One region of the Shewanella zhuhaiensis genome, then DNA from elsewhere that is predicted to be linked to it. Evidence: predicted binding sites of a transcription regulator. Region 1 holds the regulator's gene; each other region holds the start of a gene.
What was found. The regulator sigma-54, encoded in region 1, starts transcription at its own class of promoters, with help from an activator protein. The targets are predictions, from matches to a motif close to GTTGGCACGNNNNTNGNNT.
Positions count from the first base shown of each region.

Region 2: MJ923_RS04365 (DUF3192 domain-containing protein) is a predicted target of sigma-54. The motif match lies at 2,294-2,312, and genes of this name have one in related genera.
Region 3: MJ923_RS02185 (nitric-oxide reductase large subunit) is a predicted target of sigma-54. The motif match lies at 1,808-1,826, and genes of this name have one in related genera.

Region 1 covers NZ_JAKUDL010000006.1:56,023-60,193, reverse strand. Annotated here, with positions in the region: gene rapZ (RNase adapter RapZ) at 1-545, opposite strand, end outside; gene ptsN (PTS IIA-like nitrogen regulatory protein PtsN) at 542-985, opposite strand; gene hpf (ribosome hibernation promoting factor) at 988-1,275, opposite strand; gene MJ923_RS15850 (RNA polymerase factor sigma-54) at 1,306-2,790, opposite strand; gene lptB (LPS export ABC transporter ATP-binding protein) at 2,905-3,636, opposite strand; gene lptA (lipopolysaccharide transport periplasmic protein LptA) at 3,633-4,171, opposite strand, start outside.
Region 2 covers NZ_JAKUDL010000001.1:1,022,238-1,026,408, forward strand. Annotated here, with positions in the region: gene queF (NADPH-dependent 7-cyano-7-deazaguanine reductase QueF) at 1-367, opposite strand, end outside; gene syd (SecY-interacting protein) at 427-1,074, shown strand; gene MJ923_RS04355 (Zn-ribbon-containing protein) at 1,143-1,916, opposite strand; gene MJ923_RS04360 (hypothetical protein) at 1,916-2,224, opposite strand; gene MJ923_RS04365 (DUF3192 domain-containing protein) at 2,369-2,725, shown strand; gene MJ923_RS04370 (DUF2789 domain-containing protein) at 2,726-2,956, opposite strand; gene MJ923_RS04375 (GNAT family N-acetyltransferase) at 3,147-3,785, shown strand; gene MJ923_RS04380 (Mpo1-like protein) at 3,778-4,080, shown strand.
Region 3 covers NZ_JAKUDL010000001.1:520,235-524,405, forward strand. Annotated here, with positions in the region: gene MJ923_RS02185 (nitric-oxide reductase large subunit) at 1-1,768, opposite strand, end outside; gene MJ923_RS02190 (potassium/proton antiporter) at 2,140-3,861, shown strand; gene MJ923_RS02195 (LpxL/LpxP family Kdo(2)-lipid IV(A) lauroyl/palmitoleoyl acyltransferase) at 3,868-4,171, opposite strand, start outside.

The sequences.
Region 1 (4,171 bases):
TCGAACATAAAGTCGGCCTCGGTGGGCATGCCATGCTTGAAGCCAAAGGATTCAAAGATGATCACCAGCTCTTTGTCGGTGCGCCCCAGCAGAATTTGCCGGACGGCATCGGCCAGCTCATAGACGTTCAGATTGGAGGTGTCTATGTAGTGGTCCACCAATTGCGACACAGGCTCAAGCAGTTTGCCTTCGAGTTTGATGGCTTCCTGAAGTGACACTTTGCTGCGTGACAATGGATGCAGACGACGGGTTTCGCTGTAGCGTTTCAGCAGCACCTTATCGCTGGAGTTGAGGAAGAAACTGGTGAGCTCAACCCCTGGCGGCAGTTTGGCAAGCTCCTGTTCCAGCGCTTTTTCCTGCTCAGGCATATTGCGAATGTCGATACTGATGGCGACCTTGTCGCTGCTGCCTTTGAGCTGCTCCAGTAAGGGGCCCATCAGGGTCAGCGGCAAGTTATCGACGCAGTAATAGCCGAGGTCTTCCAGTACCCGCAGGGCAACGGATTTCCCTGAGCCGGAGCGGCCGGAAACGATGACGAGTTTCATCCTGTGATTACCTGGTAGAGTTCCTTTTCATCATGGCTTTTACGCAGTTGCTTCAACACTTGCTTGTCGTTGAGCTTTTCGGCCATGGCTGCCAGGGTACTCAGATGCTGTTGGCATTGGTCAGATGGCACCAACAGCGCGAACAGTATGTCCACCGGCTGTTTGTCGATGGCATCGTAGCCAATGGCTTCTTCGCATTTGATGAGTACGGCGAGAGGTTTGTCGATACTACCCAGGCGACCATGGGGAATGGCAATGCCATTACCAATGCCGGTGCTACCCATTTTTTCACGGGCCAGCAGGCTTTCAAAGATCTCTTGGGAAGAGAGGGAAGGGTACTGGGCTGCGGCGAGATCGCTAATCAGTTCCAGTACCTTTTTCTTGCTGCCCGGAGTGGCACAGCTAGTGCACTCCGGCGCCAGGATGGTACTTAGTTCCATCGTTAATGTTTGGTCAGTTTCTCTTTGTGTTTAATTACCTGACGGTCCAGTTTATCAATCAGGGCGTCAATGGCGGCGTACATGTCTTCATGTTCTGAGGTGGCGAATACTTCGCCTCCGTTGAGGTGAAGCTTGGCTTCTGCGATTTGCTGCAATTTCTGAACATTGAGAACAACGTGCACATTATTGATCTGTTCGAAATGGCGTTCAAGCTTGGAGAATTTACTCTCTACGTAGTCGCGCAGTGAGTCGGTGATTTCGATGTGATGCCCTGTCAGGTTGATTTGCATAGACACTTTCCTCCAATGACCTCGGTTGGGTTACAAACTCTTACGCTGATTCGACGGTGGTATCAGCATCGCCTCTCGGTATTTGGCGATGGTGCGTCGGGCAACGTTGATTCCTTGTTCCGCCAGAAGTTCTGCCATCTTGCTGTCGCTTAACGGCTTCTTCTGGTTTTCCGCTGCAACCAGCTTTTTGATAAAGGCGCGGATTGCAGTAGAAGAGCACTCTCCGCCATCTTCGGTTCCGACATGGCTGGAGAAAAAGTATTTCAGTTCAAAGATACCCCGCGGGGTATGCATGTACTTTTGAGTGGTGACCCTGGAGATGGTGGATTCGTGCATTTCCACCGCCTCGGCGATATCGTTGAGCACCATGGGTTTCATGGCCTCTTCACCGTACTCAAAAAAGCCCTGCTGGAATTGCACTATGCAGTTGGCCACCTTGAGCAGGGTGTCGTTGCGGCTCTCCAGACTCTTGATAAACCACTTGGCCTCTTGCAGATGGCCTCGGATAAACTGGCTGTCTGACTGATTGCGGCTGGTGCGCGCCAGCGCTGCATACTGCTGATTCACACTCAGTTTAGGCATGCAATCCGGGTTCAGCTCCACCACCCAGCGACCATTCTTTTTGCTCACCGACACGTCAGGGATCACGTACTCTTCCTTGGTGCTGGTGACGTTCTCGCCCGGACGGGGATTCAGACTCTGGATCAGCACTATGGCGTCTCTGAGTTCTTCTTCCTTGAGGCGGGTTTTCCGCATCAGGGTGCGGAAGTCGCGGTTGGCAATCAGGTCCAGATGCTCACGGATAAGCAGCTTGGCGTTATCCAGATGCGGCGTATCAGCGGCAAACTGCCCCAGCTGGATCAGCAGGCACTCGGCCAAATCCCTTGCTGCAACACCAATGGGATCGAAGTGTTGAATGCGCTTGAGCACAGCCTCGACTTCGTCCAGCTCAACCTCTTCATCGCCCACGGCCTCGAGGATTTCATCCAGGCTTTGGGTCAGATAGCCCTTTTCGTCAATGGCATCAATGATAGCGGTGGCAATGGCCAAATCGGTATCCGAAAAAGGGGTGAGATTTTTCTGCCATTCGAGGTGTTCGTACAGGCCTTCGCTGGTTTCGCCCTGAAATGGCATGTCGTCGTCGCGACTGATGCCGGGGCCGGCAACCGGAGCGGCGGTGAAGACTTCATCCCAGGTAGTGTCCATGGGCAGTTCATCCGGCATGGATTCCTGAGTCACGGCTTCGGAGGTTTCTACCGAAGCGGAATCACCTGCGCTGGCTGATACTGAGCCTTCATCGAATTTGTCGTCGAACTCTTTGTCGCCGCCATCGGCATCGTACTGATCGCCATCGAGGCGATCATCGTCCATTTCCAGCAGCGGATTGGCGTCGAGGGCTTGTTGAATTTCCTGTTGCAGTTCAAGCGAGGAGAGTTGAAGCAGACGAATGGCCTGCTGCAACTGTGGCGTCATGGTGAGTTGTTGTCCCAGTTTGAGCTGGAGCGACGCTTTCATCGTACTGCGGATCCTTCACTAAATAATTCAGGTAGAAAGCTTTTATCTATCAGGTTCTTCGGCCAATAGCCACCCTGATTTACCGGATATGAGACGGTAGGCTTTGTTGTTTAACTATAGCCTGAATTGCTCACCCAAGTACACTGCACGCACTTGCTGATTGTCCAGGATCTCGGCAGGTGTGCCTTCGGCAATCAGGCTGCCGTGGCTGACGATGTAGGCTTTTTCACACACATCCAGGGTTTCACGCACGTTGTGGTCGGTAATAAGCACCCCAAGACCGCGGTTTTTCAGCTGTTCGATAATCTTTTTGATATCGATAACCGAAATGGGGTCAACCCCGGCAAAGGGTTCATCCAACAGGATAAAGCGTGGGTTGGCGGCCAGTGCACGGGCAATTTCCACCCGGCGACGTTCACCACCTGAGAGTGACATACCGGCGTTGTCGCGGATGTGGGTGATGTGGAACTCTTCCAGCAGTTGCTCGAGCAACTCTTCACGCTCATCGCTGCTGAGCTCTTTACGCATCTGCAGCACGGCCATGATGTTGTCGCGTACCGACAGCTTGCGGAAGATGCTGGCCTCCTGGGGCAGGTAGCCAATGCCTTTGCGGGCTCGCAGGTGCATGGGGTCGAGGGTCAGGTCATCGTCATTGATGTGAATACTGCCCTTGTCGCTTTGCACCAGACCCACCACCATGTAGAAGGTGGTGGTTTTACCGGCACCGTTGGGGCCGAGCAGGCCAACCACCTGACCGGTATTCACCGTGAGGCTGACATCTTTGACCACCTGACGGTTTTTGTAACTCTTGGCGAGGTTGCTGGCCTTCAGGGTCAGTGCCGTCATTGCTGCTTCTCTTTCTGGGGTTGAGGCTGGTCTTGCTCGCCTTTGTCCTGCAATTCCTGCTGGTAGTTCTCAGGTTTGATGATGGTGATCACCTGATCGTCTTTTTTACCGCTGCTTTGCGAGCTGAGCTGCTGCTTTTCGATGTCATAGACGATGGAGTCGGCGCTCACCTTACTGCCATCCTGCTCGACTTCAGCGCTGCCCTTAAGGCCCATGATGCGGCTGTCGATGTTGTAGCTGATTTCATTGGCGCTGGCCTGCACTGTGCGGCCATCTTCCACCTGCTGGCTGTAGGTGGCGGGCTTGCCCTTGGCGAGCAGAATGCGCTTGCCGGTCTTCTCATCTGTGTAGGAACTGAGCTCGTCGGCCTTGAGCACCAAACTACCCTGGGTCAGGGTTACCGGACCTTCGTAGACGATGCGTTTGTTTTTCAAATCGGCGTAGCTGTTGGCGGCCGCGATTTTCACTTCCTGAGTTAAATCGAATTTGGTGTTGGCCTGCGCCAGGGCGCTGCAGGTACACAGCAGCACCAAAA
Region 2 (4,171 bases), on a different contig from region 1:
CCAGGTCTTTTTCCAGGGTTTCGGCCACAGCTTCAATGGACTCGAAACGGGTCTGATTGAAACTGTTGAGATACAGCTTGAATGACTTGGACTCAATCAGGTTTTCACTGTTGACATCCAATTGCAGTTCAAGCAGCGCCACCATGGGCTTGCCTTTGGCGTTGAGCCAGGACAATTCATAGCCGGTCCACAGATCGGTGCCGTGGAAAGGCAGTTCGCCGTTAAGGGCGATGGCATCCCGATTGAGTTTACGGGGAACCCCTTGCAGCAGCGAAGGAGCGTACTCGGCCTGATATTCGGTAGCCTGACCCAGAGTCAGCCCCGCAAGCTCGGCGGCCCCGCTATAGGGATCGTGATTTCGTGTCATCAAACATCTTTCCGTGTCAAAATAGGCGCACATTATACCCTAATTTGGACGGTTCTTAAGTGTCTTGTCTGGCAGCTCTGACAAAATTTCATAAATCCTACGCCCAGGCGTTTTTGGACAGGCTGGGAGAGCAACCCCGCTGTTATGCCCATGGTCGACCATCGCCCTGCCTGGTTGACGGGCAGGATCTGGACAGCGATGAGCCAGTACTGTGGCAATGGGCGTCGCGGGAAGCGGCTGCTAACTTCGACAATTTAAGCCATGCGATGGAGTTTGAGCTTCATGGCGATATCAATGATTTTTACGGCCACGGCTTTGCAGGCCCGTTGCAGTTTGATTCTCCGTGGGGGGAAGGCGAGCTGATCCAGCCCTGGAATGAAGATGACTTTGTGCTTTTGCAGCAAAACCTGCTGGGGCATCTGATGATGAAAAAGCAGCTTAAGCAGGGGCAAACCTGGTTTGTTGGCCTGATTGGCGATGATGAAGAAATGCTGACCATCAATAACGACGATGGCAGCGTATGGCGCGAAGTGGCAGGCAATGTGCCCCATGAGCGTCTGGCAGATAACCTGGCGGAGTTTATCGCTAAGCTGAGCCCCCGGGTTGCACCGCCAAGCGTGTTTGTCGAGCCGCAGCCAATGATTGCCGATCATCAAGGTATTTTTGCCAGCATGAAACGCATGTGGCGCAATCTTGTTGGCCGCTGAAGCCGTGATGAAAAAAGGCGCCTCGGGGCGCCTTTTTTATTGTGGGTGGCTGCGATGCCGCAAGCCCGTTACTGATAATCCCAGGAAAGATTGGATACGATACGGCAGGGCTCGCAGCGAAAGTGGAACATGTCGAGCAGTGGCTCATCGAGGCGCCACTCGTGGCTGCCACAGCGGGGGCAGGGGCGTTCCCGCTCGCTGGCCAAACTGGTTCCGCCTACCCGATACAGATAGTAATAGGTGGGGATTTTGGTGAGGTACTCAAGCCTACCACGCAAGTCCCAGCCTCGGCGGAACAGGTCGCTTTCTGTGGTGCTGATTTCCTCCAGAGCGGCAAATTCAGCCTTGGTGCCTGAGGCCATTTGCAGTTCATCACAGGCCTGCCATTCGGTTTGCCAACGAATGAGCTGCTTATGATCGCCATTAAAGCTGGCGGGCAGTCGGTAAAGCGGAATGGGCAGCAGATTATCACCGCTTCGCACCGGCGAGCACATATGCACATAGCTGGTGTACAGCAGTTGCCAGCTGGACTCGCCTTCGAAGCTCTCGTTGGCATTGATGTCCTGCCCCTGAAGTTTTTCGCGCGGAGGCAACAGCTTGGCATCGGTCAGCGCTTTTAATGCGGCCTTGGCCCAGGGGCTGTTGTGGCGGTTGGCGAGGCTGTCCGGCGCTGGCAGCATCAGCCTGGCACGAAACTCACCTTCGTGAAAACTCACCGCAAATTCGCGACCCAGCACCTGGCCATTGGCGCGCCAAGCTTCCAGTAAATGGTTAATTGCACCTTGGGCGGCGCTGAGGGTGGTGTCGGCAAAACACTCAAATCGCACTTCGGTGACGAACATCAGTTACCGCTCCCTTCGAGACGTTCAAGCCTGGCAGCCAGGGTCTGACACAGGGCTTCAAGCTCGGTAACACGCAGCGTAAGGGCTGTGAGTTCATCGGGCGTTTCGGTGGCTTTTGCTGGCATCTGTACGGCCTGCAGTCTGGCTTTTTCGTCCTGAGACAGGTTTTTGAACTGCTGCAGCCCTTTGACGATAACAGGCAGTGGCAATGGCGTCGGCAAATTGGCCTTTATCAGGGCGATGCTGGGTTCCTGGCCCTTTTCTTCCAGCATGCGCGCGGCCGCAAGCACCTGTTCGATTTGACTCATAATTGGTGAAATTCCTCAATCACATTCAGAGGGTGATTTGATAAGTCATTAATATTCAGTTGGTTATGTCTTGGCCTGCTTTTTGCTGTAATCCGGCCTCAATGGCGGTGATTTTATCACAGCCCTTACAATAAGGAGAAAGGAATGAAAGCGGTTTATTTAAGTGCAGTATTGGCCACGACTCTGGCGCTGGGTGGATGTGTGGTGAATGTGAAGGATGGCAACGATGCTTATCAGGATTGGCAGCAAGTTGAGCAGCAAAATCGCGAGCACTTGTCACGTTTGTCGCTGGGGATGGCCAAGGCTGATGCACTGACGCTGATGGGCCGTGCCGACTTCCATGAGGCTTGGAGTGACAATGGCAAGGAGGTGCAGGTATTTTACTTCCGCACCAATCGCATTCATGGTGACGGTACCACGACCAAGGAAGAGTGCACGCCGGTGGTTTTCCACAACGACCGTCTGGTCGGTTGGGGCGCTACCGCCCTGGCCAAGGGATAGTTATTTCCTGAGCTGGGTATCCAGGAGGTCGACAAGCTCTGACCAATTGCTGTCGGCTTCCAACGCCTCTTTTAAAAACGCCGCCTGCGCTGGACTCCAGAAGCTGGCTTGCCAGATGGTGTCGGCGGCTGCCAGCTGATGTGATGCAATAAACTCATTGATGGCCTGCTCGGTGTTATCCAGTCCGAGCTGTTCGAATAAATGGCCTAAATCCACCGGTGTGGTGTCCATGTGTTATCCCCCTATATTTCCCTTCTTTAGCTGACCAACAGCGACTGATCCACTCTACTCAGTATTTGTGCTGCCTGCTGCATTAATCATTGATTGGCGGGGGACAAAAGGCAACTCTGATTAATAATTGCACTTTTTGTGTGGATTGCTACATTGGGTAAGGTTTGATCTGGATCAAGGAATAACAATAATGGAAAACCAGACTCAGGACAGCTACAAAGCCGTTTATCTTACCGCAGAAGACCTGCGGGTAGCGGCGTCCATTCTCTACAACGCCTACCACGATGACCCCTTTTTTATGCAAGCGCTTGGACATGAAGACAAGGTGTCTTACGAGCAAAAATTGCGTGCCGCAATCCGTGAAGAGTTAAATGAATTGTGGCAACAGGAACAGACTTTGGTGGGATGGTTCGATGAAGAACGTCTTATCGGTGTGGCCTGTGTGGTGAAACAGCAAGTGGGCCTTGGCGAAGCCAAAAACTGGCACTGGCGGCTGAAAATGCTGCTGGGAACCGGCTGGCAGTCCACCCAGATGATGCTGAAAAAAGAAGCCAGCATTGTGGAGCATCTACCAGGCAAGGCCTGCGGTATTTTGCAGTTTATTGCTCTTGCCCCCAGCGAGCAGGGGAAAGGCCATGGCGCACAACTGCTGCGAGCGGTGCAGTCCTGGTGTGACGATCAGCCTGAGCTTGATGGAATTGGGGTGTTTGTCAGCCAGGATGCGCATCAGCATCTCTTCGTCAGTCAGGGATTCGAAAGCCTGGGCCCTCTCAGCCTTGGAAAGGTCGACGGCGAGCTGCTGTTTTATCGGAGGCAACACTATGCCTGAGCGATTTCAATCGTTTCGGGAGTTTTATCCCTATTATTTGAGCGAACACGCAGATCCCCGTTGCCGGGCGTTGCATTATCTGGGGTCTTCGCTGGTGCTGGCGGCGCTCGGGTATTTGCTCATCAGTGGCAACTGGGCACTGTGGTGGATGCTGCCCCTGATTGGCTACGGTTTTGCCTGGGTTGGCCACTTTGTGTTTGAGAAGAATCGCCCAGCTACATTCAGGTATCCCTGGTACAGTTTTTTGGGCGATTGGTTGATGTGGTGGCAGTTTATCACCGCCAAAAGGCGGTAAGATTTTACCGGTTACCGTTTGTCCTACAGTGCGTGTGAGACATATCTCACACGCACTGTAGGACAACATGAAAAGATAACGGGTGTTCGCT
Region 3 (4,171 bases), on a different contig from region 1:
TGATGGCCCAGTGGTAGCGCTGCATCCAGGGAGCGGCGTTGCGCAGGCGATAGCTTTCTACGGCTTCATAGCCAATCAGGGCCAGTGGCACTACTTCCAGCGCCGAGAAGATAGCCCCCCAGGCAATGATGGAGTTGGTGGTGCCGGTGAAGTACAGGTGGTGCAGGGTACCGATAAGGCCGCCAGTGAGGAAGATCACCGTGGTAAACAGTACGGCGGCGTTGGCACTGCGGGCACGGATAAGTCCCAGACGCACCAGCAGCAGCGCGATAACTGAGGTCGCGAAGGTTTCAAAGAAGCCTTCTACCCACAGGTGAACTACCCACCAACGCCAGTATTCAGCCATGGCCAGGTTGGTGTGCTTACCCATAAAGAGACCGGCACCGTAGAAGAGGCCGATGGCCACGCAGGATGCGTACAGCACCCATACTACGGGGCGCATTTCGCCCTGATCATTGAGCGCAGGACGAATGGCCGCAGTAACCAGTGCCAGCCAGATCATCAGCCCGGCCAGCAACAGGATTTGCCACACCCGGCCCAAATCCACGTACTCGTAGCCCTGATGGCCAAAGAGGAAGTTGTTGTCGAGGTTGAAGTATTGCTGAACACCCAGCCATTCACCGGCCATGGAGCCGAGAACGACCACTACCAGGGCAACCCAGAGCACGTTCACGCCAAGGCGCTGAAACTTGGGCTCATGGCCCGAAAGCGCAGGCGCTATGTACAGGCCGGTGCCAAGCCAGGCAGTGGCAATCCAGAACACTGCCAGTTGAGTGTGCCAGGTACGGGTGACCGAATAAGGCAGAATCTCAGACAGCGGAATACCGTAAAACTGCTGACCTTCCACCGCATAGTGCGCCGTGATCCCACCCAGCACTATTTGCAGTAAAAACAGCCCAATAGCAGTAATGAAGTACTTGCCAACCGCCTTCTGTGAGGGGGTGGGCTTGAAGCGGAACAGGGGGTCTTCTTTGGCCGGAGTAGGCAGTGGCTGTTCACGCCCGGCGGCGTGATACCACACCAGACCACCGATACCGGCGATCAGGGTGACGATACTCAGAATCGACCAAACGATGTTGTCCGACGTTGGGGTGTTGCCAAGCTGGGGATCGTACGGCCAGTTGGCGGTGTAGGTGTAGGTCTCGCCGGGACGCTCGGTGATGGCGGCCCAGGCACTCCAGAACACAAAGGCAGTCAGCTGCTGACGGCGCTCGAAATCGGGCACAGTGGCCTCTTTCATGGCGTACTGTTCACGCAGCGGCTGCATGGCGGCATCGTCACCGAACAGGGCGACATAGTGATCAGCCACTGTCTGAATGGCCTCGATGCGGGTAGCGCTTAAGGACACTTCCAGTTTGTCGCCGTTTTTGAACAGGCTATTGCGGCGCATATCATCGCGCAGCGCCTGCTCCAGACCGGCCTGCTGGCTGCTGTCCAGACTGGCGAAGTCTTTGCCATACTGTGCCTTGGCGCTGATATCCAGCCAGGCTTGGGCTTCGCGGTGCAGCCAATCGGCTGACCAGTCGGGGGCAACGTAAGAGCCGTGGCCCCAAATGGAACCCAGTTGATGGCCGCCCATGGAGCGCCACACCAGTTGGCCGCGCAGTATGTCCTGTTTATCAAACACCACCTGACCGCTTTCGCTGGTGTAGGCATCGGCGATAGGGGGCATCTCCCGATAAATCTCACTGCCCAAGCTGAGCAGTACTGTGAAGGAGGCAATCAGCACTACTAACAGTGCGATAGCCGTTTTGCGAAGTGAACTCATTCTGGCCTCTCTAGCGCTTGTTCTAATGTCATTCCTACAAGGCAGTTTGTGTGCCAAAGTTAAAAAGTGATAAATAACAATGCGATGAGTTCTACTCTTGACTGAAGGCTGTCACTAAGACAATGTTTTTTGTTGTGTAAATTACACTTGAATTGTCATTTTGATACTAAGGTGGTTTTTAGGTAGTCTGTTGATTTTGTTGCTCTGGGTTTGCTTATTGAATGAATGCTGAATATTTCTGAGAAAATGCCTTTAATGGCTTAAATAGCTTGGGTTTTAATGCCTTCAACTTTTAATTAAAAATCGTTAACCCACAGCTGAATGGCAATGGTGACTGATATAATTGCCGCGTAACTTTTGCAGGAGGTGATATGGGCGCTGAAAATATGAATCTGTTTTTTCTGGTAGCCGCTGCGCTGGTGGGTCTCAGTGTGGTACTCAGCCCCCTGTCTTCGCGCCTTGGAGTGCCGATCCTGCTGGTATTTTTGGGGGTGGGCATGCTGGCCGGAGAGGATGGCCCCGGCGGTATTCAGTTCGATGATTTCTCGACCGCCTACCTGGTGAGTAACCTGGCACTGGCGGTGATTTTGCTCGATGGCGGCCTCAGAACCAAGATGGCAAGCTTTCGACTGGCGTTGTGGCCATCCTTGTCGCTGGCCACGGTTGGCGTGGCGGTCACCACGGCGCTGACCGGCATGTTGGCGGCCTGGCTGTTTAATCTGGATTTACTCAGTGGCCTGCTGATTGGCGCTATCGTTGGCAGTACCGATGCCGCGGCGGTGTTTTCACTGCTCAAGGGGCGGGCGCTCAACGAGCGAGTGGGCTCGACGCTGGAAATCGAGTCGGGCAGTAACGATCCCATGGCGGTGTTCTTAACCGTTACCCTGATTGCCATGATAGCCGCTGGTGGCAACTTCGATTTACCTGTGCTGTTTAAAAGCTTGATATTGCAGGCTGGAGTTGGCTTGACGGCGGGCTTGGGCGGCGGATATCTGATGTGGCGTCTGGTTAATCGCAGTGTGCTGGCCGATGGGCTTTACCCCATTCTGGTGTTGGCGGGTGGCCTGTTGCTGTTTGCGCTGTCCAACAGCCTCGGCGGCAGTGGCATTTTGTCGGTTTACCTCTATGGCCTGTTTTTGGGCAATCGTGGCATGCGCGGCAAACACAGCACCCTGGCGGTGATGGATGGCCTGACCTGGCTTGCACAAATCGGTATGTTCCTGGTGCTGGGATTGCTGCTGACGCCGTCTTCTTTGCTGGATGTGCTGCTGCCTGGGCTTGCGCTGGCAATTGGGATGATAGTGTTCGCCCGGCCACTGGCGGTTTGGCTTAGTCTGGCGCCATTTAAGCGTTTTACCTCACGGGAGCGCTGGTTTATCAGTTGGGTGGGGCTTCGCGGCGCCGTGCCCATTATTCTGGCGGTATTCCCTATGATGGCCGGACTGCCCCATGCGGAGCTTTACTTCAACCTGGCGTTTTGTGTGGTGTTGGTGTCCTTGCTGCTGCAGGGAACCAGCCTGCCGCTGGCGATGCGTCTGGCAAAGGTAGAGCTGCCTGCCAGACCTGAGCCCATCAGCCGCGCCGGGGTGGATATCTTCCCCGCCAGCGAGTGGGAGATTTTTGTGTATCGCCTCAAGGCGCACAAATGGTGTGTGGGCGAGCCGTTGAAGCGGCTGGACATGCCTGAGGGAACCCGTATTGCCGCGCTGTTTCGCCACAACACCCTGCTGCACCCATCGGGCAGCACTGTGCTGGAAGCGGACGATGTGCTCTGTGTGCTCGGTCAGGAAAAAGATCTGGCGGCGCTGAGTCAGCTGTTCAGTGAAGCGCCTGCAACGGCGGCCATGTCGGGTTTTTTCGGCGACTTTATGTTGGATACCCGGGTTAGGCTGGCCGAGCTTGCGCCCCTGTACGGACTGGCATTGGCCGAGGATGAAAGTGAGCTGACGCTGGCGCAGCTTTGCGAGCGGATGCTGGGCAAAACTCCCATCGAAGGTGACGTGTTTGTGTGGCAGGGACGTGAATGGGTGGTGGCACAGCTTGAGGGGGATTGTCCGTCCTGCCTGGGCCTGAGGCTGCAGGCAGGACGCTGAGACGCGTTACTTATACAGCGAGGGCGCGTTCTCATCGGGGCGGGTTTTGAAGCGGCGGTGCAACCACATGTACTGCGGCAGATTGCGGGAAATCAGCTGCTCAACTACCTGATTGCCACGGATGGCATCTGATACCTCATCCTCGCCGGGGAAGTCCTCCAGCGGCGGCATGATCTCGATGTGGTAGCCCTTGTCATCGTCGTTACGTTGCACGAAAAATGGCAGCACCCTGGCTTTGCCGAGCTTGGCAAGGGTGGTGGCACCTGTGATGGTGGCGGCGTCTGGTACCGCAAAAAACGGAATAAACACT